3 regions of the Humidesulfovibrio idahonensis genome follow, and region 1 is predicted to be linked to each of the others. Evidence: predicted binding sites of a transcription regulator. Region 1 holds the regulator's gene; each other region holds the start of a gene.
What was found. The regulator sigma-54, encoded in region 1, starts transcription at its own class of promoters, with help from an activator protein. The targets are predictions, from matches to a motif close to CTGGCACGGNNNNTGCTT.

Region 1 (5,325 bases):
GGCGAAAGCTGGCGCTTGCCCGTGGAGTAATGCAGGTTGCCCACGTTCAGCACCGGCAGCCGCAGGCCCTTCTCAAAGGCGCGGCGCACATCGAGGCAGGTGGAAAACAGAAGCAGCGTGTTTTCGCGCCCGGCAACGGAAAGGCGCGGATCGCCCGGTAGTTCGTCGATGGACAGAAAGGCGCTTTCGACGGCGCGCGGAATGGCCAGGGACATGATCTCCTGCTGCAGCTCGTCCTGGGCCAGGTCGTCGTTGCCCACAAGTATGTTGTGCGCCCCGATGTACGGCACCCAAGCTTCCACCACCTGTCCGTGGATGAGTCTGTTGTCCACTCGCACCCAAAACACTTGCGTCCGGCTCCTAGGATTTCTTGCGCAGCATTTCGCCAGGGACAACGATGCCCTGCAGCCCTGCGGCCTTGGCCTGCGCGGCCAGTTCGGAAAGGGTCGTGTTGCGGCCTTGCAGCACTTTGAGCAGCATGGGCAGGTTCACGCCGGCCACCACTTCGATGTTGCCGAGCTTGCGCAGGGAGAGGCTCAAGGTTGTCGGCGTGCCGCCGAAAAGATCCGTGAGCACCAGGACGCCCATGCCGCGTTCCAGTCGCGTCAGCGCGGCCTTGAGCTCGGCGACGATCTCGTCCACCCCGCGTGACACGAGGACGCTCACGGAATCCGTGCCCTCCTGAGGGCCGACGATCATCTTTCCGGCGTCGAGCAAGGCGGCGCCAAAAGCCCCGTGGGTGACCACGAGCACGCCGATCTGCTTCACATCCGCCTGCGTTTCGTTTGTCTCAGCCATTGTCTCGCCTGCATGCGCGTCAAAACGCGCACATGTTCTGGCACGAACCGGTTAGCCCAGATCGAAGTGCCGGTGCTCCAGGGTCACGGAATAGCCGGTGTCGCGCAAAGTGGCGAACAGCAGCTCGCTCATGGCTACGGACCGGTGACGGCCACCGGTGCAGCCAATGGCCACGGCAATGCGGTACCGTCCCTCGGCCGCATAAAGAGGCAGAATGTACTGCAGAAAATCAAGAAGCTTTTGCTTGAAGGTCAGGCCCGGCTCGCCCTTCAGCACATAGTCGGCCACGGCGGCGTCCTTGCCGGACAAGGGGCGAAGCTCCGGCACGAAATATGGATTGGGCAAGAAGCGTAGGTCGAAGACAAGGTCCGCTTCCGCCGGAACGCCGTACTTGAAGCCGAAGGAGATGACGTGCACGCGCATGCCGTGGCAGGCCTGGTCCTTGGCCATGAAGCGTTCCTGGATCAGGCGGCGCAGGTCGTGGATGGAGCATTCGCTGGTGTCGAGGACGAGTTCGGCATCCTTGCGCAGGGGCGCAAGCATGGCCCGTTCCTTCACCAAGGCCTGCTCAAGGCCAAGCTCGCCGCTTTCCAGCGGGTGCGGCCGGCGCGTGGTGGCATAGCGGCGCATGATGACGGCCGACTTGGCCTCCACGAAAAGCACGCGCACAAAAACGCCCTTGGCCGAAAGCTCCTGAACGGCGTCGTTCCACTGCTCCAAAAAATCATGCTGGCGCAGGTCCATGCCCAGGGCCAAGCCCCGGTGTTTGGAATCTTTGCCCAAGAACAGCGAGGCCAGCTTGGGCAGCATGGAGGCCGGCAAACCATCGACGCAGAAGTAGCCCAAGTCCTCAAAGACATTGAGCGCGGTACTTTTACCGGAGCCAGAAAGCCCGGTAACGACCACGACGGAGAGCGATTCCTGAGGAGCCTGCGCCACGAGCCTGTCCTTTAATAGGATTGCAGGAGCTTGAACAGCGCGTCGCGGTCAGGCGCGTCGAAGAAGTCCTTGCGGAAGGATTCGTCTTTGATGAGGCGCGAAATGTGCGCCAGTATGCGCAGGTGTATTCCAGTCATCTGCTCCGGGGCGAGCACGAGGAAAAAGATGTTGCAGGGCTTGAAGTCCAGCGCTTCGAAGTCCACGCCCATTTTGCTGCGCGCCACGAGCACGATGATGTTCTCAAGCGCGGGCAGTTTGCCGTGGGGAATGGCCACCCCGTCGCCAATGCCCGTGGTGCCGAGACCCTCCCGGTCCAGCAGGACCGAGAGGGCGAGTTCGGCGTCCAAATGGGGATGGCGGGCCGCAATGGCGCCCGTCATCTCCCGCAACACATCGGGCTTGGTGGTCGAGGCAAGCTCGGGCAGCACCAGATCCCGGTCAAGGTACTCGTCAAGGCGCATCGTTAGTTTCCAGGGTCGATGAGACCGAAGTCTCCGTTCTTGGTGCGGTAAAGCACATTGACGCGTGAGGTGTCCGCATTGCGGAACACGAGAAACTCGAACTTCCTGCTCTCAAGCTGCATGGCCGCTTCATCGACGCTCATGGGCTTGGGCTCGAAGTTGTCCGTCTCCTTGATGGTCGGAGTGCGGCCGCCGGGCTCTTCGCTAAAGCTGATGACATCCATGCGGGCTGCCCGGGGAGTGCCGCCGCGGCGGCGCTCCTTGTGGCGCTCGCGCATGCGCTTCAGCTGCGCCTCCAGCTTGTCCAGCACCTGGTCGATGGTGGAGTACATGTCCTCGGATTCTTCGTAGGCGGAGATGTGCAGGTTGTCCGAGAGCAGGACAACATCGGCCTTGTGGCGGAACTTCTCCACGGAAAGGCTGATCTGCAGCTCCGTCTCAACGGTATCGCCAATGAACTTGCCCATCTTCTCAAAGCGGGAAGAGGCATATTCCTTCAAGTGGTCAGAGGGCTCGAAATTCTTGAAGGCGAAAGAAATGTTCATGCAATACCTCCGTGATGCTTGATGGCGGGCGACGCCTGTTTAGAAGACCTGCTTGCGCTTGGAGGAGGATTCGATGTTCATCGCGGTGCGGTATTTGGCTACCGTGCGCCGCGCGATGTTCACCTCCAATTTCTGCTTGAGGATCTCGCCTATCTGTTCATCGCTGAGTGGTCTTTTGGGGTTCTCCTCGTTTATCAGTTGTTTAATGAGCGCCTTGACGGATTCGGAACCGACCTGGGTGCCGTCGTCAAGGTCTAGGGCGCTGTTGAAAAAGAACTTCAGCTCATAAATGCCGTGCGGCGTTGCGACATACTTGCTCGTGGTGATGCGGCTCACCGTGGACTCGTGCATGCCGATGTCCTCCGCAACCTCTTTCAGGATCAGCGGTTTGAGCTTGGTGACGCCAAACTCGAAAAAGTCGCGCTGAAACCGAACGATGCTCTCCATCACCTTGTACAAGGTCCGCTGCCGCTGGTAAAGGCTCTTCATCAGCCACTCCGCGCTGCGCACCTTGTCTTGAAAATAATCCTTTTCCGTCGAGGTCTTGGCCTTCAAATTATCCACATAAAAACTGTTGAGCTGCAGCCTGGGGAAGCCGTCTTCGTTGAGCACGATGACAAAGTCCTGGCCGTGCTTGTAGACGAAGACGTCCGGGCTCACGAACTGTGGGTCGTTGGAGGAGAAATGCGCGCCGGGCATGGGCTCAAGGGTCTGGATGACGTCCAGATACTCCTTCAGGTCCTCCATGCTGATGCGGAACTTCTTGGTGAGGGGCTTGTAGCGATGCTTCTCCAGGTCCTCCAGGTGGTCGCGCACCAGGGAAACCAGGATGGGGTCGCGGTCGTACTTCAGGACTTCGATCTGCACCAGCAGGCATTCCTGCACGCTGCGCGCGGCCACGCCAACAGGATCGAGCCGCTGGATGCGCCGGATGACCGTTTCGACATCGGCGGGCTGCACACCGGGCAGCTGCTCGCAGATCTCCTCGGCCGTGGCCTGAAGATACCCGCGCGAATCGAGGTTGCCGATGATGATTTCGCCGATGGAGAGGTCACGGTCGGAGAAGTTCGACAAGCGCATCTGCCACGAGAGGTGGCCGTCCAGATTGGGCTTTGAGGTCAGGCGGGCTTCGAAGGAGAGGCCCTCCTCCGGCACTTCGAGGTCGCGGCCCATGGCCTGCTTGGTGACGCTCGAAAATTCGCCCAGGTAGTTTTCCCAGTCCGCCGTGCGCATGAGGTCTTCCTCGGCGCGGCTTTCAGAGTCGGTGTGGGCATGCTCGTAATCGTCTAGAGTATCTGTGGAGGGCGCGGTATCAACCACATCCGGATCAAGCTCCTCCAAAAACGGATTTTCCATCAGCTCTTGCTGAATGGTCTCCACAAGCTCCAGCCGAGAGAGCTGCAAAAGCTTGATGGCCTGCTGCAGCTGTGGCGTCATGACCAGCTGCTGCGTCAGCTTGAGTTGTTGGCGAAGCTCAAGACCCATAGTCGATAACTGCTGCCTCCATCGGAACAGGCGTACAGGACGCCGAAATTTTACTTACCCCATGCGGGCTTTTGCGTGTTCAGGGTGCCACAGGCAGAAGGCCTGTGCAAGATTTTTCTGATAACCCTGCAAATATACGCACAATTCCAGAGCGGGGGAAAGACATGAAAAAAGTGTACCAACCTTCTGCTCTTGTGTAAATCCACAAAACTGAAGTTCGGCACGGCAGGATGGGGCAAGGCCCTTATAACCGGCGTGATTCAAACAGGATTTCCAAGGATCAGAGACTGAAGGACTCGCCCAGGTAGAGTTTGCGGGCTTTGCTGCTCTGCACGATTTCTGTGGGGCTGCCGTCAAGGATGACCATGCCCTCGTACACCAGATAGGCGCGGTCGCAAATATTCAATGTTTCACGAACATTGTGGTCGGAGATGAGGATACCGATGCCCATTCTTTTGAGCACGGAGATGATCTCCTGAATGTCGATGACAGCGATGGGATCGATGCCGGCAAAGGGCTCGTCGAGGAGGATGAACTTGGGATTCAAAATGAGCGCCCGGGCGATTTCCAGGCGCCGGCGCTCGCCGCCGGAGAGGAACATGGCCGGCTGGTTGGCCAGCTTGGTGATGTTGAACATCTCCAGCAGCTCAACGGCCCGCGCCTCGCGCTGGGCGCGCGTCATGGGCATCTGCTCCAGAATCACGTCCAGATTCTTGCGCACGGAGAGCTTCTTGAAGATGGAGCTTTCCTGCGGCAGGTACGAAAGTCCGAGCCGCGCGCGCTCGTGCAGGGGCCTTTCGGTCACGTCCTGGCCGTCGAGCACGACATTGCCCGTGGTCGGATTCACCACGCCCACCAGCATGTAGAACGTGGTGGTTTTGCCAGCGCCGTTGGGGCCAAGCAGTCCCACCACTTCGCGGTCGCGGATGGACAGATTGATGTGGCGCACGACCTCGCGTTCGCCATAGCGTTTGGAAAGATTGGTGGCGGTGAGCTCGGACATGCTATTTCTTGTCCTTGGGTGAGAAGAATATGGCCTCGACCCTGCGCTGCGCGCCGCTCAGAACCTCGCTGCGGTTCTCGCGGATGTAGAACTT
Region 2 (5,325 bases), on a different contig from region 1:
GACGGTCTCCGGCGCAAAGGGCTCGAAGAGCGCGGGATCGCGCAGCAGGCCGTGCACGTGGATGCCGGACTCGGCCGCGAAGATGTCTTCGCCCACCACGGGCCGGTTGCGCGCCACCGTGGACTTGGACGCCTGCGCGGCCAGCAGGCACAAAGCCCGTAAAACCAACAGGTCGTAGCCCTTGGCGGCGTTATTACATTTTTGTTGCATGATCCAAGCGGCCACCTGCTCCAGCGGAGCTATGCCCGCGCGCTCGCCCAGCCCCAGGGCGGAAACATCCACAAAGGCCGCGCCGCACTCCAGCGCGGTGACGGCGTTGGCCGCGGCCATGCCCAGGTCGTTGTGCGCGTGCAGGGCAATGGGCACGGGCAGGGCGGCCACGAAGCGCCGCACCAGGTCCGCCGTGGCCAGCGGGGTCAGCAGACCCACGGTGTCGGACAGGCGCACCCGCGCGGCCCCGGCCTCCACAGCCGCGCGCGCCAGGCTCAACGCCTCGTCCGGGTCGGCCCGGGAGATGTCCTCCAGGCCGACGGTGATGTAACCGACGCCTTCCGCCTTGGCCGCGGCCACAACGGCGCGCACCCGCGCGGTCATCTCCGCCAGGGTCAGGCCCAGGCGCTTTTCGCGGTGCAGGGCCGAGGACGGCGCGCCGATGTTCAGCCTGTGCAGCAAACCCGCGGCGGCCAGCCTGGCGGATTCGCGCACGTCGGCCTCGCGGCAGGGGCACCAAAGGGAGAGGGCCGGGCCGCCGTTCTCCGGCGCGGGCAGGCCGGCCTGGGTCCAGGCCAGAAATTCCGCCAGGTCCGGCTGCCCCGCCCAGCCGCATTCCAGCTCGTCCACGCCGGCCGAGGCCAAAAGCTCGGCCATGCGCCGCTTGGCGCCGCCGCCAAAATACACGCCGTATGCCTGTGCGCCTTCCCGCAGGGTGCTGTCGATCAACATGTCGCGCTCCTTGTTCTGGGAAGGGCAACTGCACCTCTGGTGCCAGTTGGCGCAATGCGCACAATCGCCTGCTAAATCGACATATTAACCTGTGGTCGGATGGCGGCGCAGTCTGCATACAAAAGTGTAGTAACGACAATTTTCGTATGTAGGCCAATGTCGGAAGTGTAGCTCACTTTGAGGCCTGTGGCGAGAAAAAACCGCTGATATCACGCAGTTGCCATAAAACGTGAGTCCTGGCACGGCCCTTGCCTTATGCTCCGCGTCCACCAACCAAAACCGAGCGGAGGAATTGAACATGAAGAAGATGAGAAAGGTTGCCATTTACGGCAAGGGCGGCATCGGCAAGTCCACCACCACGCAGAACACCGTGGCCGGTCTTGTGGAAATGGGACGCAAGGTCATGGTCGTGGGTTGCGACCCCAAGGCCGACTCCACCCGCCTGCTGCTTGGCGGCCTGGCCCAGAAGTCCGTTCTCGACACCCTGCGCGACGAGGGCGAAAACGTGGAGCTCGAGGACATCCGCAAGCGCGGCTTCGGCGACTCCTGGTGCGTGGAGTCCGGCGGCCCCGAGCCCGGGGTCGGCTGCGCCGGCCGCGGCATCATCACCTCCATCAACATGCTCGAGTCCCTGGGCGCCTATCATGAGTCCGAGGACCTCGACTACGCCTTCTACGACGTTCTGGGCGACGTCGTGTGCGGCGGTTTCGCCATGCCCATCCGCGACGGCAAGGCCGAGGAAATCTACATCGTCTGCTCCGGCGAGATGATGGCCATGTACGCCGCCAACAACATCTGCAAGGGCATCATGAAGTACGCGCAGAGCGGCACCGTGCGCCTGGGCGGCCTTATCTGCAACAGCCGCAATGTCGACAACGAAAAGGAGATGATCCAGGAGCTGGCCCGTCAGATCGGCACCCAGATGATCTACTTCGTCCCCCGCGACAACATGGTGCAGCGCGCCGAGATCAACCGCAAGACCGTCATCGAGTTCGACCCCGCGGCCGGACAGGCGCAGCACTACCGCAACCTCGCCAACGCCATCGACAAGAACGAGATGTACGTCATCCCGAAGCCGCTCGAGATGGACGCCCTTGAGAAGCTGCTCATGGACTTCGGTCTCATGGAAGCCGTTTAACACCCCACACACGAGAGAGAGCGAGGAGGATTCATTATGATCATGGTGAGAGCAATTGTCCGTCCCGAGAAGTCCGACGACGTCCTGGCCGCCCTCATGGACGCGGGCTTCCCCGCGGTGACCAAGTTTTCCGTCGCCGGCCGCGGCAAGCAGCGCGGCATCAAGATCGGCGAGGTGACCTACGACGAGATTCCCAAGACCATGCTGGTGAGCGTGGTGAAGAACGCCGACCGCGACTTCGTCATCGAGACCATCATGACCGCCGCCCGCTCCGGCAAGAAGGGCGCGTTTGGCGATGGCAAGATCTTCGTCTCCCCCGTGGACGAGGTCTACACCGTGAGCTCCGGCGTTTGCGAAACGGCCACTCCCGAGGAGGCGTAGCCCCATGAAGGAAGTCGTTGCAGTGGTGCGCATGAACATGATGAACCGCACCAAGCAGGCCCTTACCGACGCCGGCATCGACGGCTACTTCGCCCACGAGGTGCTCGGACGCGGCGTCGGCCTGGCCAACCCCCATGTGCTTGAGGGCGCGGCCAGCGGGTACGAGGAAGCCGTGGCCCTGCTTGGCGAGCGCGGCAAGCTCTACCCCAAGCGCATGATCACCGTCGTGGTTCCGGACAAGGACGTGAAGGCCGTGGTCAAGACGCTCATCGAAGTGAACCAGACCGGCAAGCCCGGCGACGGCAAGATCTTCGTTCTGCCCGTGGGCGACGCCGTGCGCGTGCGCACCGCCGAAACCGGCGAAAAGTCCATCATCTAACGGGCCACTCTCTAAAGCTAAGGAGCCTTCAACCATGGCCACAAAGAACAAGCTCGTGCAGTGGACCCCCACCGACGTCAAGGAGGAGTTGCTCAAGAAGTATCCTCCCAAGGTGGCCCGCAAGCGCGCCCAGTCCATACTCATCAACGAGGCGCTCTCCAACACCACGCCTGAGATTCAGGCCAACGTGCGCACCATTCCGGGCATCATCACCATGCGCGGCTGCACGTACGCGGGCTGCAAGGGCGTCATCATGGGCCCCACGCGCGACATCGTGAACATCGTGCACGGGCCCATCGGCTGCAGCTTCTACGCCTGGCTCACCCGCCGCAACCAGACCGACGCGGGCGAGAAGGGCGAGAACTACATGCCCTATGCCTTCAGCACCGACATGCAGGACTCGGACATCATCTTCGGTGGTGAGAAGAAGCTCAAGGCCGCCATCCAGGAAGCCTACGACCTCTTCCATCCCAAGGGCATCTGCGTGTTCGCCACCTGCCCGGTCGGCCTCATCGGCGACGACATCCACGCCGTAAGCCGCGAGATGAAGGCCAAGTTCGGCGACTGCAACGTCTTCGCCTTCTCCTGCGAGGGCTACAAGGGCGTCTCCCAGTCCGCCGGCCACCACATCGCCAACAACCAGGTCTTCAAGCACCTGGTGGGCACCGGCGGCGAGGCCAAGCAGGGCGAGTACAAGATCAACCTGCTGGGCGAGTACAACATCGGCGGCGACGGTTTCGAGATCGACCGCATCCTGAAGCTGTGCGGCATCACCAACATCGCCACCTTCTCCGGCAACTCCACCTACGACCAGTTCGCCACGGCGAACGAGGCCGACCTCTCCTGCGTCATGTGCCACCGGTCCATCAACTACGTGGCCGACATGCTGGAGACCAAGTACGGCATCCCCTGGATCAAGATCAACTTCATCGGCGCCGAGGCGACGGCCAAGAGCCTGCGCAAGATCGGCCAGTACTTCGGCGACAAGGCCCTCATCGACCGCATCGAGGAAGTCATCGCCACCGAGATGGTGAAGGTGAAGGAAGTGCTGACCGAGCTGAAGCCGAGGACCGAGGGCAAGACGGCCATGCTGTTCGTGGGCGGCTCGCGCGCGCACCACTACATGGAGCTCTTCAACGAGCTGGGCATGAAGACCGTGAGCACCGGCTACGAGTTCGGCCACCGCGACGACTACGAAGGCCGTCACGTCATCCCCGACCTCAAGGTCGACGCCGACTCCCGCAACATCGAGGAGATCGAGGTCGAGGCCGATCCCGAACTGTACAACCCGCGCAAGAGCCCCGAACAGTTGAAGGCCCTTGAGGACAAGGGGTTTGAGTTCAAGGACTACAAGGGCCTCATCCCCGATATGGAGAAGGGCACCCTCATCATCGACGACCTGAACCAGTACGAGGCGGAAAAGCTTGTGGAGATCATCAAGCCGGACCTCTTCTGCGCGGGCATCAAGGAAAAGTACTCCATCCAGAAGCTCGGCATTCCGCTGAAGCAGCTGCACAGCTACGACTACGGCGGACCCTACGCCGGATTTGTGGGCGCGGTGAACTTCTACAAGGAAATCGACCGCTTGGTTAACAGCAAGGTCTGGAGCTACATGAAGGCCCCCTGGCAGGAGAACCCTGAACTCTCGGCCACTTACGTCTGGGAATAGCGAGGATTACCATTATGTTGCTCAGACACACACCCAAGGAAGTCACCGAGCGCAGCGCCCTGGTCATCAACCCGGCCAAGACCTGCCAGCCCATCGGCGCCATGTACGCGGCCTTAGGCATCCACGGCTGCCTGCCGCACAGCCACGGCTCGCAGGGCTGCTGCGCCTACCACCGCAGCGCGCTCACCAAGCACTACAAGGAGCCCGTCAGCGCGGCCACCAGCTCCTTCACCGAGGGCGCCAGCGTCTTCGGCGGACAGGCCAACCTGCTGCAGGCCATCGAGAACATCTTCACGGTGTATGAGCCCGAGGTCATCGCCGTGCACACCACCTGCCTGTCCGAGACCATCGGCGACGACATCAAGCAGATCCGCGACAAGGCGGACAAGCAGGGTCTCATTCCCAAGGGCAAGCACGTCATCTACTGCAACACGCCCTCGTATGTGGGCAGCCATGTGACGGGCTTCTCCAACATGGTGAAGGGCATGACCGAGCTCTCCACCAGCACCGGCAAGAAGAACGGCAAGGTCAACGTCATTCCCGGCTGGGTCGAGCCCTCGGACATGGAGGAGATCAAGCGTCTGGCCGCGCTCATGAACGTGCCCATCACGCTGTTCCCCGACACCTCCGGCGTGCTCAACGGCCCCCTTTCCGGCGAGTACCACATGTTCCCGGAAGGCGGCGTGACCATCAAGGAGCTCATCGAGGCCGGCGACGCCGTAGGCACCCTGGCCCTGGGCGAGTGGTGCAGCGCGGACGCCGCCCGCAACCTGGACACCAAGTGCAAGGTGCCCTGCAAGGTGCTGGACATTCCCT
Region 3 (5,325 bases), on a different contig from region 1:
ACGGCGCGGCCCAGCGCATCGCCTGGTCCGAGTGCGGGCCGAAGCCCAAGACCGTGCGCCGCGTGGCCTACTGCACCGGGTCGGGCGGGTCGCTCATTCCGGCCGCCTTTGCCGCCGGGGCCGACGTGTTCATCTGCGGCGACGTGAAGCATCACGCAGCCATGGAGAGCGCGGGGCTGGTGCTCGATGTTGGGCATTTCATCCTGGAGGAAGAGATGATGCGTCTGTTCTCCCAGGAGTTGCAGAAGGACCTCGGCAAAGAGGTCGAGGTGCGTTTTTTCCCGGGCAAAAGTCCCTTCCGCTTCCGGGTGCTGGCCTAAGGCCGGCCGCTGGCGGAACTGGGACAAAGCAATATGTTTCCGGTCCGGGCATGGTCCGGGCCCTAATAAAGCGAGGTGCCGATGTATCAGAAACAGATCGAGCAGTTGGTGGTCCTGCAGGCCGTTGATGACGAAATCATGATCCTTGAGGCCGAGGTCCGCGAGGCTCCCCTGGAGCTTACCGCCCTGGAGTCCAAGGTTGGACAGCTGCGCGAGCGCCAGGCCCAGGTTCAGGAACGCCTCGACATCTTGAAGGGCCAGCAGAAGCGGCTCGAGGGCGAGATCGAGGACGACGGCCACAAGATCAAAAAGAGCAAGAACAAGCTCATGGCCGTTGGCAACTCCAAGGAATATCACGCCATGATGCGCGAGATGGACTCCATGGAGAAACTGAACCGCCTGCGTGAAGAAGAACGCATTGCGGTGATGGAAGAATTTGAGCGCCAGAACGCCGCCATGCAGGAAGTGGTCACCGAGATCGAAGGCCTGATGGAAGGCTACGACGCCAAAAAGGCCACCCTCGACGAGCGCATCGGCAAGGCGCAGGGCCGCCTGGACGCCCTGGGCAAGCGCCGCGCCAAGGCCGGCAAGGTCGTGCCGCCCCCCATCCTGGGCCGCTACGAGTTCATCCGCTCGCGCATCGACCACCCGGTCATCGTGTCCGTTTCCGACGGCATCTGCGGCGGCTGCCACATCAAGATTCCGCCCCAGGCCTACAACGAGCTGCAGAAGGGCAAGCAGATCCTCGGCTGCCCCAATTGCCAGCGCATCGTGTACTGGGTTGAGCACAGCCCCAAGATCGACGAAGAGAAATAGCATTACGCCGGAGTTGGACGGACCGTCGCCGCGCTCCGCAAGGAGCGGGGAGGAAAGTCCGGGCTCCAATGGGCAGGACGCTGGGTAACTCCCAGGGGGAGCGATCCCCGGAAAGCGCAACAGAAAGCAGACCGCCGAAGCGGCTTTCGGGCCGCCCCGGTAAGGGTGAAACGGTGGGGCAAGAGCCCACCAGCGGCCGTGGCGACACGGTCGGCTAGGCATACCCCGTCTGGAGCAAGACCAAATAGGGAGGCAGGCTGGCCCGGCTATTGCCTCCGGGTAGGTTGCTTGAGGTGGCCGGTAACGGCCATCCTAGAGGAATGACGGTCTCCCGTCCGTTCGCGGGCGGTGACAAAACCCGGCTTACAGTCCGACTCCGGCACTTTGAAGACAAACCTGGGGGGCAGGTTTCGCCTCCCCCCAGGCCCCCACCGCCAAGGGCATGCGCCCTTGGAACCCACACAACGATTTTGCCAAGCGGCGCTTTGCACTGCGCGGCCAAATCGGGCAGAGGGGCTCAAGGGGGCTTGTCCCCCTTGCGGGGGAGTTCGAGGGGGCGGCGCCCTCTCGATTTTCGCCCAGCCCGCAACGACAGCACGGCACCACTGCAAAGGACACCGCCTCATGACAGCCGCGCATCCGCACACTACCTCCGCCTGGGCCGTCATCCTGGCCGCGGGCAGCGGCACGCGCCTGGCGCAGGCCCTGGCCGAATCCGGCGGGCCAGCGCGCAAGCAGTACCTTGAGCTCGATGGCGCGCCTCTTTTCTGGCGCAGCGCCCAGACCTTCGCCCGCATCCAGGCCGTGCAGGGTCTGGTGTTCGTTTTTCCGCCCGACGATTTGCCGCGCATGGCCGCCGTTGTGGACGACTTGAACGCCCGCGACCCCTTGAGCCTGCCCTGGCGCGTGTGCGCTGGCGGGACAAGGCGTCAGGACTCCGTGCGCTTGGGGCTGGGGCAAATCCCCGTCGGCTCTTCCCGACATGTGCTGGTGCACGACTCCGCCCGGCCCTTCGCCACTGCGGCGCTGGCCCGCCGCGTGCTGGCCGCCCTGGACCAGGGCGCTGTGGCCGTGGTGCCCGGCTTGGCCGTCACGGACACCATCAAGCGCGTGGACCACAACGAGGTTGTTGTGGACACGCCGGAACGCGCCGCCCTGCGCGCCGTGCAGACCCCGCAGGGCTTCGGCCTGGCCGCGCTTTGGGCCGCGCACGCAAGCGCCGAGGCTGAAGGGTGGGAGGTCACGGACGACGCCGGGCTCATGGAGCGCGCCGGGCACCCGGTTGTCATGGTTCCAGGCGAGGAGACCAACGTGAAGATCACCAACCCTTCTGATTTGCGGCTTTTGCAGCCCGCCGCCGCGGCCACGCCGCGCACGGGCTGGGGCTATGACGTGCACCGCTACCTGGGTGCGGAGGAAACCCATGCCAAGGCCCGGCCCATGGTTCTGGGCGGCGTGGTCATTCCCGGCGCGCCAAGGGTCGTTGCGCACTCGGACGGCGACGTGCTGCTGCACGCCCTGACCGACGCGCTGCTCGGCATCGCCTGCGCGGGCGACATCGGCCAACTGTTCCCCGACACGGACTCCAGCTTTGACAACATGCCCAGCGCCGTGTTCGTCACCGAGGCCCTGCGCCGGGTGCGCGCCGCCGGCTACCGCCCGGTGCACGCGGACCTGACCGTTGTGGCGCAGACGCCGAAACTCGCCGCCCACAAAACGCGCATCGCCGCGCAGGTTGCGCAGCTGCTCGAACTCCCGGCCAACGCCGTGAACGTCAAGGCCACCACCGAGGAAGGCCTCGGCTTCACCGGCGAAAAGCGCGGCCTCAAGGCCGTTGCCGTGGTCACAGCTGCACAAGACTAGCCTCCTTCCATCGTTCACTTTTCCCTAATCGCCAGTCCTTTCGGGCCCGGCGCGTTTTCGCGCGCGCGGCGCCCCCGCCAGCTCGAATCATCAATTTTGACATTTATGTATTTCAATGTCATCCATTTTCCACTCTTGCTATATTCACGGCTGTGCCATTGAATCCGTCAGAGACGGAATACCCATGTTTTCAAGCATGATAGGCAACATAAATCCACTTTGGTCCAGCTCTTGCTTCATTTCCGGTCATTGCCGACGAAAACGCATTGTTCATGACAAATGTGTATTCGCTGCAAGGACCATCTTGACGACCTGCTCAGCAATCCCCTTGCTGGAAAGGTTTTAGACGAGCGGAGCATGGCTGGCGAGTTGACGTTTCTGAAGAGTATTGGACAAATTCGTTAAGGCGTTGTTCGGTCCTGCGGCACAGCCCGCGAGACGGTTCCTGACGAAAACACAAGGGAGGATCCCTCTATGAATGCGGCGGATACAGCGTTTGTGCTCATTTGTTCGGCCCTGGTCATGTTCATGACCCCGGGCCTGGGCCTGTTCTATGGCGGCATGGTGCGCAGCAAAAACGTGCTGGCGACCATCATGCAGAGCTTCATCCTGGTCGGACTGGTGTCCGTTCTCTGGGCCCTGGGCGGCTACACGCTGGCTTTCGGCAAAGACATCGGCGGCATCATCGGCAACCTCGACTTTCTGTTCCTGAACGGCGTGGGCATGGACGCCACCGGCGGCCCTGTGGACAACATCCCCCACCTCGCCTTCATGATCTTCCAGTGCATGTTCGCGGTCATCACGCCCGCGCTCATCACCGGCGCCTTTGCCGAGCGCATGAAGTTCGGCGGCTTTTTGGTGTTCACCACCCTCTGGATCTTCCTGGTCTATGCGCCCATGGCCCACTGGGTTTGGGGCAAGGGCTGGATGGCCGAGATGGGCGCTCTCGACTTCGCTGGCGGCGCCGTGGTGCACATGAGCTCCGCCGCGGCCGCCTTGGCCGCCACCGTGGTTCTTGGCAAGCGCAAGGGCTACGGCACCCAGGCCTTCATGCCGCACAACCTGCCCATGACCGTGCTCGGCGCGGCCATCCTGTGGTTCGGCTGGTTCGGCTTCAACGCGGGCAGCGCCCTTGCGGCCGACGGTTTTGCCGCCAACGCCTTCGTCACCACGCATTTGGCCGCCGCAGCCGCCGCCCTGGCCTGGATCTTCATGGAATGGCGCCACTCCGGCAAGGCCACTACCCTTGGCGCGGCCTCCGGCGCGGTTGCGGGCCTGGTCGCCATCACCCCGGCGGCGGGCTTCGTCACCGCCATGCCGGCCATCATCATCGGCCTGGGCGGCGGCGTGTTCTGCTACCTGGGCATTCTGCTCAAGGGCAAGCTCGGCTACGACGACTCCCTCGACGTCGTGGGCGTGCACGGCGTGGGCGGCACCTGGGGCGCCATCGCCACGGGGCTTTTCGCCAGCATAAACAAGGCCACCGGGCTTTTCTATGGCAATCCGTCCCAGCTTTGGATACAGTTGGCTTCAGTGGCCGCCACCTGGGCCTTCTGCTTCACGGTCAGCCTCATTCTCTTCAAGGTGGTCGACGCCACCATCGGCCTGCGCGCCACGGCGGACGAGGAAGATCGTGGCCTTGACCTGTCCCAGCACAACGAGACCGGCTACCAGGCGTAGCCCGGCCGCCAAGGAGAATCCCTCATGAAGAAAGTTGAAATCATCACCCGCACCTTCAAGCTCGACGACATCAAGGCCGGCCTGTCCGAAATCGGCATCAAGGGCATGACCGTGAGCGAAGTGAAGGGCTTCGGCCGCCAGGGCGGCCACAAGGAAGTGTACCGCGGCGCTGAATATCAGGTGGACTTCGTGGTCAAGGTGAAGATCGAGGTCGTGGTGGAGGACGCCCGCGTGGCCGACGTCATCTCCGCCGCCACCAAGGCCGCCCGCACCGGACAGGTGGGCGACGGCAAGATCTTCGTCATCCCTGTGGAAGAAGTGGTGCGCATCCGCACCGGCGAAACCGGCGACGCCGCCGTCTAGCCAACCGAAAGCGTCCTCCCCCGTGGACGAGACACAAGCGAACACCCCGGCCCTGCCGCCAGCCGCCCAACGGCTGCGGCAGGGCCGCCTCGATCTGGCCGAGGCGGCCAAGACCGGCGCCCTCGACCGGTACCCGGAAGCCGGCTCCGCCCTCATGGACGCCTATTTCCGCGACCGGCTGGAAGAACTCGGCGCGCAGTCGCCGCATCTTTTCGACGCCCCCTTCGCCCTCATCGCCGTTGGCGGCTACGGACGCAGCGAGCTTTGCCCCGCCTCGGACGTG

Region 2: the regulator sigma-54 is predicted to act here: its motif matches at 1,179-1,196, upstream of nifH (nitrogenase iron protein).
Region 3: the regulator sigma-54 is predicted to act here: its motif matches at 3,219-3,236, upstream of ACYQ4W_RS12590 (ammonium transporter).

The regions. Positions count from the first base shown of each region.
Region 1 is NZ_BAAHYE010000002.1:1,183,048-1,188,372, forward strand. It holds gene ACYQ4W_RS05800 (PTS sugar transporter subunit IIB) at 1-347, opposite strand, end outside; gene ACYQ4W_RS05805 (PTS sugar transporter subunit IIA) at 361-798, opposite strand; gene rapZ (RNase adapter RapZ) at 850-1,737, opposite strand; gene ACYQ4W_RS05815 (PTS sugar transporter subunit IIA) at 1,749-2,198, opposite strand; gene hpf (ribosome hibernation-promoting factor, HPF/YfiA family) at 2,201-2,743, opposite strand; gene rpoN (RNA polymerase factor sigma-54) at 2,783-4,228, opposite strand; gene lptB (LPS export ABC transporter ATP-binding protein) at 4,509-5,231, opposite strand; gene ACYQ4W_RS05835 (LptA/OstA family protein) at 5,233-5,325, opposite strand, start outside.
Region 2 is NZ_BAAHYE010000003.1:938,310-943,634, reverse strand. It holds gene ACYQ4W_RS10620 (LeuA family protein) at 1-942, opposite strand, end outside; gene nifH (nitrogenase iron protein) at 1,250-2,080, shown strand; gene ACYQ4W_RS10610 (P-II family nitrogen regulator) at 2,114-2,461, shown strand; gene ACYQ4W_RS10605 (P-II family nitrogen regulator) at 2,466-2,840, shown strand; gene nifD (nitrogenase molybdenum-iron protein alpha chain) at 2,875-4,509, shown strand; gene nifK (nitrogenase molybdenum-iron protein subunit beta) at 4,524-5,325, shown strand, end outside.
Region 3 is NZ_BAAHYE010000003.1:1,391,559-1,396,883, forward strand. It holds gene ACYQ4W_RS12570 (Nif3-like dinuclear metal center hexameric protein) at 1-320, shown strand, start outside; gene ACYQ4W_RS12575 (zinc ribbon domain-containing protein) at 402-1,136, shown strand; RNA gene rnpB (RNase P RNA component class A) at 1,146-1,518, shown strand; gene ispD (2-C-methyl-D-erythritol 4-phosphate cytidylyltransferase) at 1,761-2,999, shown strand; gene ACYQ4W_RS12590 (ammonium transporter) at 3,474-4,679, shown strand; gene ACYQ4W_RS12595 (P-II family nitrogen regulator) at 4,704-5,042, shown strand; gene ACYQ4W_RS12600 ([protein-PII] uridylyltransferase family protein) at 5,065-5,325, shown strand, end outside.